Regions from separate parts of the Micromonospora fluostatini genome, predicted to be linked through region 1. Evidence: riboswitches for the same ligand, from Rfam matches in the RefSeq annotation. Region 1 holds a riboswitch; the other holds the start of a gene.
The links. A riboswitch is a leader RNA that binds a small molecule or an ion and turns the genes downstream of it on or off. The one in region 1 is predicted to bind thiamine pyrophosphate.
Positions count from the first base shown of each region.

Region 2: linked by a shared signal. The riboswitch ahead of ACQUFX_RS00370 (ECF transporter S component) and the one ahead of thiE (thiamine phosphate synthase) in region 1 are both predicted to bind thiamine pyrophosphate.

Region 1 covers NZ_CP191251.1:6,737,612-6,745,064, forward strand. Annotated here, with positions in the region: gene ACQUFX_RS30175 (ThuA domain-containing protein) at 1-1,390, opposite strand, end outside; TPP riboswitch at 1,806-1,915, shown strand; gene thiE (thiamine phosphate synthase) at 1,910-2,536, shown strand; gene thiO (glycine oxidase ThiO) at 2,530-3,711, shown strand; gene thiS (sulfur carrier protein ThiS) at 3,702-3,902, shown strand; gene ACQUFX_RS30195 (thiazole synthase) at 3,908-4,699, shown strand; partial or broken gene ACQUFX_RS30200 (thiamine phosphate synthase) at 4,744-5,298, shown strand; gene thiD (bifunctional hydroxymethylpyrimidine kinase/phosphomethylpyrimidine kinase) at 5,436-6,254, shown strand; gene thiC (phosphomethylpyrimidine synthase ThiC) at 6,272-7,453, shown strand, end outside.
Region 2 covers NZ_CP191251.1:78,125-85,577, reverse strand. Annotated here, with positions in the region: gene ACQUFX_RS00390 (sugar isomerase domain-containing protein) at 1-445, opposite strand, end outside; gene ACQUFX_RS00385 (alpha/beta fold hydrolase) at 466-1,296, opposite strand; gene ACQUFX_RS00380 (TIGR03943 family putative permease subunit) at 1,326-2,087, opposite strand; gene ACQUFX_RS00375 (permease) at 2,084-3,073, opposite strand; TPP riboswitch at 3,583-3,689, shown strand; gene ACQUFX_RS00370 (ECF transporter S component) at 3,763-4,353, shown strand; gene ACQUFX_RS00365 (ABC transporter ATP-binding protein) at 4,521-5,996, shown strand; gene ACQUFX_RS00360 (energy-coupling factor transporter transmembrane component T family protein) at 5,983-6,783, shown strand; gene ACQUFX_RS00355 (hypothetical protein) at 6,800-7,210, opposite strand.

The DNA.
Region 1 (7,453 bases):
CGTCGTAGTCCTGGCGTCCCGGCCGCTCGTCGATCGGCGTGAAGGCGCTGGACTCGAAGGGGTTGGTGTTGTCCCCGGTGGCCAGGTACAGGTTGCCGGCCGAGTCGAACGCCATCGTGCCGCCCGCGTGGCAGCAGGTGTTGCGCTGGGTGGTGACCTCCAGCACGACCTTCTCGCTGGCCAGGGCGATGCTGTCTCCGCTGACGGTGAACCGCGACAGGTAGTTGCGGGGGCCGCCGCCGTTGGGCGCGTAGTAGAGGTACACCCAGTTGTTGGTGGCGAAGTCCGGGTCCAGCCGGATGCCGATCAGGCCGTCCTCGTTACCGGTGAAGACGTCCAGGTCGATCGCGGTGACGGTGTTGCCGGTGTCGGGCTTGACGATCTGCACCCGGCCGTCCCGCTCGATGTAGAAGACCCGCCCGTCGGGGGCGACGTCCAGCTCCATCGGGTTGCTGGTGTTGCTGTCCAGCGTGACCTTCTCGAAGCTCGACGTCTGGGAGGCGGCGCAGTCGGAGTCGACCACCCCGGCGGCGGTCTGGATGCCCCCGAGCAGGTGCTCCAGGAACTCCGGCTCGGCGAACGACTCGTTGGTGTGGCCACCACCGGTGTACCAGGCCCGGCCGCCGTCGTACTCCTGGCACCAGGCGATCGGGTGGTCGTGGCCCATCGCCCCGGCGCCCGGGTTGTAGCTCGTCTCGTTCAGGCTGGCCAGGACGTGCACCTGCGAGCGCGGGTTCGAGCGGAAGTTGTACCACTCGTCGTAGCGTTCCCAGCGCTCCGGCAGGTGCTCGGTGGAGTCGTGGGCGTGGTCCTCGACCTTGACGGTGGCCGTCTGGTTGGCCGGGTGGTTGGCGAAGTAGGCGCCGACCAGCTTGCCGTACCACTCCCAGCTGTACTCGGTGTCGGAGGCGGCGTGCACGCCGGCGTACCCGCCACCGCCCTGGATGTAGCGCTCGAACGCGGCCTGCTGCCCGCCGTCGAGGACGTCCCCGGTGGTGGAGAGCCAGACGACGGCCTTGTACTTCGCCAGGTTCGCGTCGGTGAACGCGGCTCCGTCCTCGGTGGTGTCGACGGTGAACCCGTTCGCCGCACCGAGTTGCTGGATGGCCGCGATACCGGCCGGGATGGAGCCGTGCCGGAACCCGGCGGTCTTCGAGAAGACCAGGATCGAGTACGGCTCGGCGGCGGCGGTCCGCGCGGCCGGCGCCGGTGCGGGCTTCGGTGCCGGCTGGGCCAGCGCGGCCGGGGCCGCCTGGGCGAGCGCGGCCGTGGGCGCGGTGGTGGGGGCGGCCTGGGCGGGCGCGCCGATCATGGTGGTGGTGAGGGTGAGGGTGATCAGGGCCGCGGGAAGGGCGCCGCGCGGCGGTCTGATGCGGCGGGATAGGGACACGAGGTCTCCTCTGTCCGTACTGGACGACGGCGTACAGGGGCGGCTCGCCGAAGACCGCCCCGATATCGACTCGGACACACGCTGACGAGGAGACGCCGATCCCCCGGCAGCATTCTGTCGAACCAATAAACAAATTAGTGCCAATATGTGAGTGTCCGGCAAGATGCGGAGCGGTAACGGTTCCGTAACGCCACCCCGCAATAGGTGCGAGCCCCCCAAACCGGAACCCCCACCCGCCCCGTCCCCGCCTGTCGCCGCCGTCGTCTCTTTCGGCGATCATGCGGTTGCCGCCCCGGCAAATGCCGCACATGCCGCGTCACGCGGGCCTGAACTGCGTGATCGCGGTGGATGGACGGGGTGGGGCGGGGGCCGGGCGGGGCTTGGCGGATCCGGGGATTCGTCGTACGGTGGCACGCAACCAACCCACGGGAGCCCGGTGCACCGGGCTGAGAGGGGGGCTAGGAGCCCCCGACCGTCGAACCTGATCCGGGTAATGCCGGCGCAGGGAGGAGAGTTGCCGTGCCGTCCCTGGGACGACTGCATCTGGTCACCGACACCCGACCCGGGCGGGATCCGCTCGCCGTGGTCCGGGCCGCGCTCGGCGTCGCCGGCCCCGACCTGGTCGTCCAGGTACGGGTCGAGGACGCCGCCACCGACCGCGAGGCGTACGACCTGGCCGGCCGGGTCGTCGCGCTCTGCGCCCCGTACCGGGCCACCTGCCTGGTCAACGACCGGCTGCACGTGGCGCTCGCGGTGGGCGCCGACGGCGGGCACGTCGGCGCGGACGACCTGCCCGTCGACGCCGCCCGTCGGGTGCTCGGCCCGGACGCGGTGCTCGGCGCCACCGCCCGGGAGCCGGTGACCGCCCGTGCCGCCGTCGACGCCGGGGCCGGGTACCTGGGCGTCGGCCCGTGCCACCACACCTCGACCAAGGACGGCCTGCCCGACCCGATCGGCCCGGCCGGGATCCGCGCGGTCGCCGACGCGGTCGACGTACCGGTGATCGCCATCGGCGGGGTGACCGCGGCGACCGTGCCGGCGCTGCGCGCCGCCGGGGCGTACGGGGTGGCGGTGGTCGGCGCGCTCTCCACCGCCGCCGATCCGGCGCGGGCCACCGCTGAGCTGCTCCGGGAGCTGACGTGTTAGCAGGGGGCCCCTCTACTACCGAAAGCGTTAACAGGGGGCCCTTCCTTACACCGGAGGTGGCGGTGGTGGGGGGCGGGGTGATCGGGCTGGCGATCGCCTGGCGGTGCGCGCGGCGGGGGCTGCGGGTCGTCGTGCACGATCCGGCTCCCGGGTCGGGTGCGTCGGGCGTCGCCGCCGGGATGCTCTCCCCGGTCGTCGAGGCGCACTTCGGCGAGGACGAGCTGACCGGGCTGCTCGCCGACTCGGCGGCCCGCTGGCCGGGGTTCGCCGCCGAGCTGACCGAGGCCGCCGGCACGCCGATCGGGTACCGCACCGACGGCACCCTGGTCGTCGGGCTGACCGGCGACGACCTGGCCGAGGCGCGTCGACTCTGGACGTACCAGCAGGGTCTGGGGTTGCCGATCACGCCGCTGCGCCCGTCGCAGGTGCGCGACCGCGAACCGGCGCTCACCCTGCGGCTGCGCGGCGGCGCGTTCGCCGCCACCGACCACCAGGTCGACCCGCGCCGGCTGGTCACGGCGCTGCGCACGGCGGCCGAGCGGGCCGGGGCGCGGCTGGTCGGCACCCCGGTCACCGACCTGTCCGAGGTGGTCGCGCCGGTCACCGTCGTGGCGGCCGGCTGCGGCGCCGCCGCCCTCACCGGGCTGCCGGTGCGGCCGGTGAAGGGGCAGATCCTCCGGCTCCGCGCGCCCGACGGCGGTCCGCCGGGCTTCCGCCACGTCATCCGGGGGTACGCCGACGGCGAGCCGGTCTACCTGGTGCCCCGCGCCGACGGGGAGGTGGTGGTCGGCGCGACCGTCGAGGAGCGCTCGGACACCGCCGTCTCCGCCGGTGCCGTGCTGCGGTTGCTGCGCGCCGCCGTCGACCTGGTCCCCGACCTGGCCGAGTACGACCTGGTCGAGGCGGTCGCCGGGCTGCGCCCGGGTACGCCGGACAACGCCCCGGTCCTCGGTCCGCTGCCCGGCCGCCCCGGCGTCATCGTCGCCACCGGACACCACCGGCACGGCATCGTGCTGGCCCCGGTCACCGCCGACCTGATCGCCGACCTGGTGGTGACCGGCACCCCCGATCCGCTCCTGGCCCCCTTCGGCGCCGACCGCTTCACCTGCGGCGCGGCCCGGCCGGGAAGCACGGGTCGCAGCAAGCAGTCGATCGAGGAGGACGGGTGGACGTGACGGTGAACGGTGTCGAACGGACGGTCGCCGCCGGGGCGAGCGTGGCCGACCTGGTCCGGGAGGTCACCCCACAGCAGCGCGGCGTGGCCGTCGCGGTCAACGGCGAGGTGGTGCCCCGGACCGGCTGGCCGGCCACCGCGTTGCGGCCGGGGGACCGGGTCGAGGTGCTCAGCGCGGCGCAGGGCGGGTGACCGGGATGACCACCACGAGCCCCGACGATGGCTTCACCGTGGGCGGGGAGACGTTCGGCTCCCGGCTGATCCTCGGCACCGGTGGGGCGGCCAACCTGCACGTGCTGGAGCAGGCCGTCCGGGCCTCCGGCACCGGGCTGGTCACCCTGGCGCTGCGCCGGGTGGACACCGCGCCGGGGACCTCCGGCGGCCTGCTGGACCTGCTGGACCGGTGCGGCGTCCGGCTGCTGCCGAACACCGCCGGCTGCTACACCGCCGCCGAGGCGGTCAAGGTGGCCCACCTGGCCCGGGACGCCTTCGACACCGACTGGGTCAAGCTGGAGGTGATCGGCGACGAGCGGACGCTGCTGCCCGACGGGGTGGAACTGCTCCGCGCCGCCGAGGAACTGGTCGCGGACGGGTTCACCGTGCTGCCGTACACCAGCGACGATCCGGTGCTGGCCCGGCGGCTGGCCGACGTGGGCTGCGCGGCGGTGATGCCGGCCGGCGCCCCGATCGGCTCCGGGCTGGGCGTCGGCAACCCGCACCACATCCGGCTGATCCGGCAGAGCGTCGAGGTGCCGGTGATCCTCGACGCCGGCATCGGCACCGCCTCGGACGCGGCGCTGGCCATGGAACTCGGCTGCGACGCGGTGCTGCTGGCCAGCGCGGTCACCCGGGCCGTCGACCCGGTGGCGATGGCCACCGCGATGCGGTACGCGGTCGAGGCCGGGCGGCTGGCGTACGGCGCGGGCCGGATCGCCCGCCGGTTCCACGCCCTCGCCTCCACCCCGGACGAGGGCAGGCCGGACCTGTGATTACCGTGGCACCGTCCGGCGTGGTGGTGCTCACCGACCGGCGGATGGCCCGGGAGGCGCTGGACCGGGTGGTGGCGCGGGCGGTGGCCGGCGGCGTCCGCTGGGTGGTGCTGCGGGAGCGGGACCTGCCCGACGCCGAGCGGGCCGCCCTCGCCGCCGACCTGCGCGCGATCCTCGCCGACGTTGGCGGCACGCTCGTCGTGGCCGGTCCCGACCCGCTCGGCGGTGACGCCGTGCACCTGCCCGCCGCCGGCCCGTACCCGCCGCCGGCCGTGCGGCTCGTCGGGCGGTCCTGTCACGACGCGGCCGAGCTGGGGCGGCTCACCACGGAGGACTACGTGACCCTGTCGCCGGTCTGGCCCACCCGCAGCAAACCCGGCCACGGCCCACCCCTGCACCCGGCGGGCCTGGCCGCGCTGGTCGGGCGCAGCCCGGTACCGGCCCTGGCGCTCGGTGGGGTGACCACACCCGAGCAGGTGACGGCCTGCGTCGGGGCGGGCGCGGTGGGGGTGGCGGTGCTGGGCGCGGTGATGCGCGCCGGTGACCCGGGCGAGGTGGCCGCCGCGCTCACCGCCGCCGCGCTCACCGCCGCCGGAACGGCCGGCCGGACCTGTCACGGGGAGGTCCGGCCGGCGCCCCCGACGACGCACCGGACGACACCGGGCGAACGAGAGCCGCACCAGGCGGTCCCGGGCGGACCGGAGCCGCACCAGGCGGCCCCGAGCGGAGGAGAACAGTGACCCCCACGACCGTGCTCACCATCGCCGGCTCGGACTCCGGCGGCGGTGCCGGCATCCAGGCCGACCTCAAGGTCTTCGGCGCCCTCGGGGCGTACGGGACCAGCGTGCTGACCGCGGTCACCGCGCAGAACACCCGGGGCGTCGACGCGGTCCTGGCGCTGCCCCCGCGTACCGTCACCGAGCAGCTCGAGGCGGTGCTGGCCGACTTCGCCGTGCGGGCGGTGAAGACCGGGGTGCTCGGTACCCCCGCCGTCGCCGACGCGATCGCCGAGGTGGCGAAGGCGGGGCGACTGCCGCACCTGGTGGTCGACCCGGTGCTGGTGGCGACCAGCGGGCACGCGCTGGGCGTGGTGGCCGCGGTCGAGCGGCTGCTGCCGTACGCCGAGGTGGCGACGCCGAACTGCGCGGAGGCCGCCGCCCTCACCGGAGCGCCGGTGACCACGGTCGAGGAGATGGTCGCGGCGGCCGAGACGCTCGCCGCCGCCGGGCCGGCGCACGTGGTGGTGACCGGCGGCGACGTCGACGCGGACGGCGAGTCGGTCGACGTGCTGGCCGGCGGCGGCCGGACCACCCTGCTGCGCGGGCCCCGGGTGGCGACCCGCAACAACCACGGCACCGGCTGCTCGTTCTCGGCGGCGGTCGCGGTCCGACTGGCCCTCGGCGACCCGGTGCCGCTGGCGGTCGACACCGCCAAGGAGTACGTCGCCCGCGCGCTGACCGGCGGGCGGGACTGGAAGCTGGGCGCGGGGGCCGGCCCGCTGGACCACTTCGGCTGGTCGCCGGAGCGGCCGGTCCCGTCGGCGCGTCCCGCGTGATCGACAGGGAGGCTGTCATGCAGGCACGTCGCAAGGTGTACGTCGAGGGCTCGCGGCCGGACGTCCGGGTGCCCTTCGCCGAGGTGGACCTGACCGGGGACAACCCGCCGGTCCGGCTGTACGACACCTCGGGGCCGGGCTCCGACCCGGAGGTGGGGCTGCCGGCGCTGCGCGGTCCGTGGATCGCCGAGCGGGGGGACGTCGCCCCGGTCCGCGGGGCGGGCACCCCGCTGGCGGGTACCGACGGGAGGCGGCCCACCCAGCTCGCGTACGCGCGGGCCGGGGTCGTCACCCCGGAGATGGAGTTCGTGGCGATCCGGGAGCAGACGACGCCGGAGTTCGTCCGGGACGAGATCGCCGCCGGTCGGGCGGTGCTGCCGCTGAACGTCAACCACCCCGAGTGCGAGCCGGCGATCATCGGCAAGGCGTTCCTGGTGAAGGTCAACGCCAACATCGGCACCTCGGCGGTGACCTCCTCGGTCGCCGAGGAGGTGGAGAAGCTGACCTGGGCCACCCGCTGGGGCGCGGACACCGTGATGGACCTGTCCACCGGCAAGCGGATCCACGAGACCCGCGAGGCGATCGTGCGCAACTCGCCGGTGCCGATCGGGACGGTGCCGATCTACCAGGCGCTGGAGAAGGTCGGCGGTGACCCGGTGAAACTGAGCTGGGAGGTGTTCCGGCAGACCGTCATCGAGCAGGCCGAGCAGGGCGTGGACTACATGACGGTGCACGCCGGGGTGCTGCTGCCGTACGTGCCGATGGCCGTGGACCGGGTCACCGGGATCGTCTCCCGGGGCGGCTCGATCATGGCGGCCTGGTGCCTGGCGCACCACGAGGAGAACTTCCTCTACACCCACTTCCGGGAACTCTGCGAGATCCTGGCCCGCTACGACGTGACCTTCTCCCTCGGTGACGGGCTGCGGCCGGGGTCCATCGCGGACGCCAACGACGAGGCCCAGTTCGCCGAGCTGCGGACGCTGGGCGAGTTGACCAGCATCGCCTGGGAGTACGACGTGCAGGTGATGATCGAGGGCCCCGGGCACGTGCCGATGCACAAGATCAAGGAGAACGTGGACCTCCAGCAGGAGTGGTGCCACGAGGCCCCGTTCTACACGCTCGGCCCGCTGACCACGGACATCGCGCCCGCGTACGACCACATCACCTCGGCGATCGGGGCGGCGATGATCGGCATGTTC
Region 2 (7,453 bases), 670 kb from region 1:
AGTGCGCGGCGGAGGTGATCACGACCAGGCCGTGCCCGCGCTCCCTGACCAGCGCGGCGAACTCCACCATCGCGCCGTTGACCCCGGAGTTGGAGGCGAGCACGAAGACGTCCGACGGGCTGACCGGGGTGAGGTCGAGCAGCCGGTGCGCCACCGCCGGATCGCGTTCCAGCATCGGCCCGAGCAGGTCCGGCGACTCGCCGCCGCGCAGCACCACGTCCCGCAGCGCGATCCGGTTGGTCGGCACCAGCCCGCCGGCCCGGCCGGCGATCTCCATGGCCAGGGCCTCGGAGTGACCGGTGCCGAAGGCGTGCACCACCCCGTCGGCGCGGACCGCGTCGGCGATCAGGTCCGCCGCGCGGGTCACCGCCTCCCGCTGGCCGGCGGAGACCCGCCCGATCGCCTCGGTCACCGCCGCCAGGTACGCGTCCGCGCTCACCGTCATGCGTCCTCCGTCCGTCGGGGTCACCGGGCCGTACCGACCCGGGCCAGGATCGCCTCGGCGAGCGCGGCGGGGGCCTCGTCGGGAATCCAGTGGCTCACCCCGGTCAGTTCGACGAGGCGGTACTCCCCCGTCACCTGGGCGGCGCACGCCTCGGCGGCGGTCCGGCCGACGGCCGGGTCCTGGTCGCTCCAGACGAACGTCGTCGGCACCCGGGCCGGGGCGACCTCGGCCAGGTCGGTCGGGGACATCGCCCGGTACCAGTTCAGCGCGGCGGTGAGCGCCCCGGGCTCGCGCATCGGCGCGGCGTACCGGTCCACCCGGTCGGCGTCGCCGACCCCGGTGAGCAGCGCCCGCAGCGCCGTCGCGTCGTCGGCGAGCAGGACGTCCTCCGCCTTCCCCGGCTGCCGGAACAACCCGATGTACGCCGAGCGGTCCCGCTGTTCCGGGTCGGTGCCCAGGGCGTACGCCATCGCGGCCGGGTGCGGGACGGAGACGGCGGTGAGCGTGCGGACCCGGTCGGCGTGCCCGGCGGCCAGGTGCCAGGCGACCAGCGCGCCCCAGTCGTGCCCGACCAGGTGCACCCGGGGCGCTTCGAGGGCGTCGAGCAGGGCGAGCGCGTCGGCGACGCACTCGGTGATCCGGTAGTCGGCGACCTCGGGTGGCCGGGCGTCGGGTGAGTAGCCCCGCTGGTCCGGCGCGTACGTGCGCAGCCCGGCGGCGTGCAGCGCCGGGAGCACGTCGTCGAACTCGCCGCCGTGCTGAGGGAAGCCGTGCAGCAGGAGCACCGGCTCACCCGTCGCCGGCCCGCCGGAACGTACCTCGAAGGTGAGCCCGCGCGCGTCGATCCGCATGATCGGGAGCCTACCCACTCCGGGGCGTCCTACTCGTACGGGCGTTTCGGGGCGGGCACCTCCCGCCAGGTCTCCACGTCCAGGTAGGGGATCTCCGCGTCGTTGACCGGGTCACGGCCGACCCGGTCGCTGTAGCGGCCGACCACCTCCACCCAGGTGTCGTCGGGCAGCCCGACCGGCGCCTGACCGGTCAGGCCGAGCTTGACCGGACGCCCGTCGGCGGCGCAGCAGGAGAGCACCATCCGGGCCAGGATCGGCCTTTTGTCCGGGCCGGTGGCGATGAAGCCGGTGAGGTGGACCCGGCGGTCCCCGAGCGACGCCCCCGCGTCGAACAGCGCCCGGGAGGCGTAGTCCAGCACGGTGATCCGCGCCGGATCCTCGTCGGGCAGGGCGGGATAGTCGGGCAACCCGTCACCGGGGATCGTGGTGCCGGCCTGGCTGACCGCGTACGAACCGAGCGCGGGCGGGGCGACCAGCAGCAGCCCGAGCACCGGCAGCAGGAGCAGCCACCCGACCCGGGGCTCGTGGTGGCCGTGCCCGCCGTGGTCGCCGGGCTCGCCGGGCTCGGCGTGGTCGCCCTGGCCGCTCGGCGTGCCGCCCCGGCCGGGCAGGAGCGGGCGCAACTCGTACCAGAGGGTCATCACCGCGGCGGCGATCAGCGCGATCCCGGCGGCGACGAGGAACGGGCGCAGCCCCTCCTTGACGTACCGCAGGTAGAGGTCGGTGACGCTGGCCCGGACCACGGCCCCGCCGAGCAGGAGCAGGACGACCGCCTGTGCCTGCCGGTTCACAGCAGCACCGCCCCGACGGCCACCGCCACCGTCACCGCGACCACGAAGGTCGCCGGCGCGAAACGGTACGCGAACCGGCGGCCGAAGACCCCGGACTGCATCGCGACGAGCTTGAGGTCGACCATCGGACCCACCACCAGGAAGACCAGCCGGGACGTGAGGGAGAACTGGGACAGCGACGCCGCCACGAAGGCGTCCGCCTCGGAGCAGAGCGAGAGCAGCACGGCGAGCAGGGCCAGGACGAGCACGGAGAGCACCGGGTTGTCGGCGAGGGTCTGCAACCAGCGCTCCGGCACCAGGACGTTGATGCTGGCCGCCGCCATCGCGCCGAGGACCAGGAAGCCACCGGCGTGCACCACGTCGTGCCGGACCGCCGACCAGAACGCCGCCCCGCGGGAGAGCCCGTCCAGGTCGGGGCGGTGCGGGAGCCGGATCCAGTCGGTCCGGCCCAGCCGCAGCCAGAGCCATCCCATGATCATCGCCACGACCAGGCTGGCCAGGCCCCGGGCGAGGACCATCTCCGGGTTGCCGGGGAAGGCGACCGCCGTGGCGGTCAGCACGATCGGGTTGATCGCCGGGGCGGCGAGCAGGAAGGCCAGCGCGGCGGCCGGGGTGACGCCCCGGCGCATCAGCGACCCGGCGATCGGCACCGCGCCGCACTCGCAGCCGGGCAGCACCACCCCCGCCGCGCTGGCCACCGGCACGGCCAGCGCCGGTCGCCGGGGCAGCGCCCGGGCCCAGAACGAGCGGGGCACGTAGACCGCGATCACCGCCGAGAGCAGCACCCCGAAGACCAGGAACGGCACGGCCTGCACCATGATCGAGACGAAGACGGTGGTCCAGGTCTGCAACCGGGGCGTGGAGAGCAGCCCCGCCACCGGCTCGCGGAAGATCACCAGCAGGACCAGCAGGGCGGCGAGCACCTCCACCGACCCGATCCGGTCGCCGAGCAGCCGGCGGCCCCCGTCCGGCCTCCCGCCCCCCACCGGCCCGCCCGTCGGCGGCGCGGTGGGCCCACCCGGCGACGACGGGTCGGAAGCGCCCGGGCGCGGGGTGGAAGCATCTGGTGGGGAGTCGGGAGCGCCCGGTGGCGGGGCCGGCGCGGCCAGTCGACCGGGTTGCCCGGTCGCGGCCCGCTCGCCGCCCTCGACAGATCCGCCGTCCACCCGTGACACCCGCCCGCCTCGTCGATCGTCACGCCGTCCCGCCCCGCCGCCGGGGCCCTGACGGCCGCCTGAGAGTACTGCCCGCGACGGGACCGCGTCGATGCGTGCCACGCGGCCTGTGGAAAAGCCGCCGGATCGGCGCATCGCACCGCGTCGGGACACCTGAAGTAGCGGGTCGCGACGCCGGGAGAAGCCCGTCGAGCCATCGGGACAAGCGCGCCGCGACACCGGCAGGAGCGCGCCTGGGCGACTCCGCCCGCTGCGGTGAGCAGCGAAAAGATCACTTTGCCCGGCGATCTTCCGAGGTGTTAGCGTCGATGAGACAACTTCACCTCCGACAGGGGAGCGCACAGCGCTGAGAGTGCGGGCCGGGGCCCGCAGACCCTCGAACCTGATCTGGGTAATGCCAGCGCAGGGAGTTCGGTCGACCTCCAGCCGCGCCGTCGTCCGGCCAACCGGACGCGGCGTGCGTCTTCTCCTGGTTCGCAGTCCGGACTGGGAGCAATCACGTGAACCGCACCGACACGCACCGCTGGCGGACGATCGACATCGTGGTCGCCGCCGTGATCGCCGTCTCCTTCGGCGTGATCTTCTGGGCCTGGGGCCTGGTCTGGCGGGCCGCCGACCCGGCCTTCGCCGCCGCCCCGGCGACCCAGGCCATCATGTACGGCGTCTGGCTGGTGCCGGCCGTCCTCGGCGGGCTGGTGATCCGCAAGCCCGGCGCCGCCCTCTTCTGCGAGGCGGTGGCCGCCACCATCTCGGCGCTGCTCGGCTCGGAGTGGGGCGGGATCACCATCGTCCAGGGCCTGATCCAGGGGCTCGGCGCCGAACTGGCCTTCGCCGCCTTCCGGTACCGCTCGTTCCGGCTGCCGGTCGCGGCGCTCGCCGGCGCGCTCACCGGCCTCGGCGCCGCCCTGTTCGACTTCGTCGTCTGGAACGCCGAGTACGACCTCGTCACCTACCGCCTGCCCTACGCGGCGCTGACCGTGGTGAGCGCGACCCTGATCGCGGGGGTCGGCGGGCACTACCTGACCCGGGCCCTCGCCGGCACCGGCGTCCTCGACCGTTTCCCCGCCGCCCGCGACCGCACCCCGGTCTGACCCGGCCGCCCACTGTGTCGATCATGGAGTTGACGTCCCGCGACACGACGTGCCGGCCGGTCAACTCCATGATCGACGGGCCGGGGAGGGGCGGGGCGACGGGCCGGAAGGGGGCGGGGCGACGGGCCGGAAGGGGGCGGGGCGACGGGGCAGGGAGGGGGCGGGGCGTGAGCGGGGTGTGGGTGCGGGGGTTCGGGTGGCGGCACGCGGGGCGGAGGCGGTGGGCCGTGCGCGGGGTGGACCTGCGTGTCGAGCGCGGCGAGCGGGTGCTGCTGCTCGGGCCGTCGGGGGCCGGTAAGAGCACCCTGCTGGCGGCGCTGGCCGGGCTGTTGCCCGAGGACTCCGGTGAGCAGGAGGGCAGCGTCGAGGTCGACGGGGTCGACCCGCGCAAGGACCGGGAACGGGTCGGCATCGTCTTCCAGGATCCGCAGACCCAGCTCGTGATGGCCCGCAGCGGCGACGACGTCGCGTTCGGCCTGGAGAACCGGGGGGTGCCGGCGGACGAGATCTGGCCCCGGGTCGACGCGGCGCTGCGCCGGGTCGGCTTCCCGTACCACCGGGACCGGCCCACCGCCGCGCTCTCCGGCGGCGAGCAGCAGCGGCTCGCCCTGGCCGGGACGCTCGCCCTGCGCCCCGGCCTGCTGCTGCTCGACGAGCCGACCGCGAACCTCGACCCGGCCGGGGCGGACCTGGTCCGCGCGGCGATCGCCGGCGCGCTCGACGAGGACACCACCCTGGTCCTGGTCGAGCACCGGGTCGCCGAGGCGCTGCCCCTGGTCGACCGGGTGGTGGTGCTGGAACCGGGCGGCGGGGTGCGCGCGGACGGGCCACCGGAGACCGTCTTCGCCGCGCACGGGGACGCCCTGGCGGCCGAGGGGGTCTGGGTGCCGGGCCGGCCGGTGCCGTCGCGCCGCGCCCGCACCCCGGCCGGTGCCCCGTTGCTCACCGCCGACCGGCTCGGCCTGCCGCCCCGGCTGGCCGCCACCGACCTGACCGTACGGGCCGGGGAGGCGCTCGCCGTGCGGGGGCCGAACGGCGCCGGCAAGTCCACCCTGGCCCTGCTCCTCGGTGGACTGCTGCGCCCCGGCACCGGCCGGGTGACCGCCGGGGCCGACCTGGCCGGCCGGGACGCCCGTACTCCCCCGCACCGGTGGCGGGCGCCGGCGCTGGCCCGCCGGATCGGGTCGGTGTTCCAGGACCCGGAGCACCAGTTCGTCACCGCCACCGTCCGCGACGAACTCGCCCTCGGCCCGCGCCGTACCGGTCGACCGGAGGAGGCGGTCCGGGCCACCGTGGACGAACTGCTGGAGCGGCTGCGGCTGACCCGGCTGGCCGGGGCCAACCCGTACACCCTCTCGGGTGGCGAGGCGCGACGGCTGAGCGTGGCGACCGCCCTGGCCACCGCGCCCCGCCTGCTGATCTGCGACGAGCCCACCTTCGGGCAGGACCGGCGGACCTGGCTGGAGCTGCTGGACCTCTTCGCCGACCTGCGCGACGCCGGGCACGGCGTCGTCACGGTCACCCACGACCCGGACTTCGTCGCCGCGCTCGCTGACCGGACCGTCGTCCTGTCCCGGGCCGACGGGGGCACCGGCCCGGCCCCGGCCGACCGGACCGTCGGGGGCGACGATGCTCCAGGTTGAGCCGGTCGCCGTGCCGGGCGCGCCGCTGGCCCGGCGCAACCCGGTGGCGAAGCTGGCGGCGGCGCTGGTCTTCTCGGTACTGCTGATCGCCACCCTGGACCCGGTGGCCCCGGCGATCGCCATCGCCGTCGAACTGGCGCTGCTCCCGCTGTTCGGGGTCCGCTACCGGGTGCTGGCCCGGCGGGCGGCACCACTGCTGGTGGGCGCGGTGGGCATCCTGGTCACGCTGGTGCTCTTCGCCGCCGACCGGTCCGGTACGACGCTGGTCGCGGCGGGTCCGGTGCTGGTCACCTCGGGGGTCCTGGTGACCGCGCTCGGGCTGGTGCTGCGGATGTTCGCGGTGGCGCTGCCCGGGGTGATCGTCTTCGCCACCACCGACCCGACGGACCTGGCCGACGCGCTGATCCAGAACGCGAGGGCGCCGGCCCGGTTCGCCATCGGCGCGCTGGCCGCGTTCCGGCTGGTGCCGCTGCTCGCCGAGGAGTGGCAGATGATCAGCATGGCCCGCCGGGCGCGCGGGGTGGACGCCGGGCGCAACCCGGTGGCCCGGCTGCGCCTGTTCGCCTCGACCGCGTTCGCCCTGCTGGTCGGCGCGATCCGCCGGGGTACCCGGCTGGCGGTGGCGATGGACGCCCGGGGCTTCGACGCGGGCACCCCGCGCACCGTCGCCCGCCGGCAACGGTTCACCGTCGCCGACGGGCTGCTGGTCGCCGGGGCGGCGGCGCTGGCCGGGGCCGCGCTGGCGGTCAGCGTCGCCCTCGGCACCTTCCGCCCCCTGATCGGCTGACCCTCCCCGGCGGTGCTCAGCTCCGCCGGAAGGCGTACCGGCGGGTCTGACCGGCGGAGCGGCCACGGCCGGAGATCGCCCCGCGCCGGCCGTCCTGCCGCGGTCCCGCCGTCGGCGTCGCCGACGGGGCGGGTCCGCCCGGCCGGACCACCGGTTCGACCGACGACGCCGACGGCACCAGCCCTGCGGGCCGGGCCGGCAGGTCGGCGGGCCGGGCCGGCAGGTCGGCGGGCCGGGCCGGCAGGTCGGCGGGCCGGGCCGGCACGCCCGCCGGCGGGACCAGGCCAGCCGGCGGGACCGGGCCAGCCGGCGGGACCAGGCTGGCCGGCGGGACCAGGCTGGCCGGCGGGGTCGCCGGCGGCGCGTCCACCGGGGACGGTGCGGGCGACGGGGTACGGGACTTCTTCGGGTTGCGGGCAGCAGGCATCTGGTGGCTCCTCGTGGGAACGGGACCGTCCGGGCCGGCCGGGCCGGCCGGGCACGGTCGGGCGAGCGGGGAGAAGGGGTGCCCCCGGGGTCGGCCCGACGTCGACAGCGCACGTGGCGGTGGACGGGATGCGGACGCCCGCAGGCACAGGGGACCACGGCGACGGCGGTGGTCCCGGGGCTCGGCAGGGGCGTCAGTTGCGCATGACCGGACGGTATCCGACCCGCCCGCCGACCCGCACCC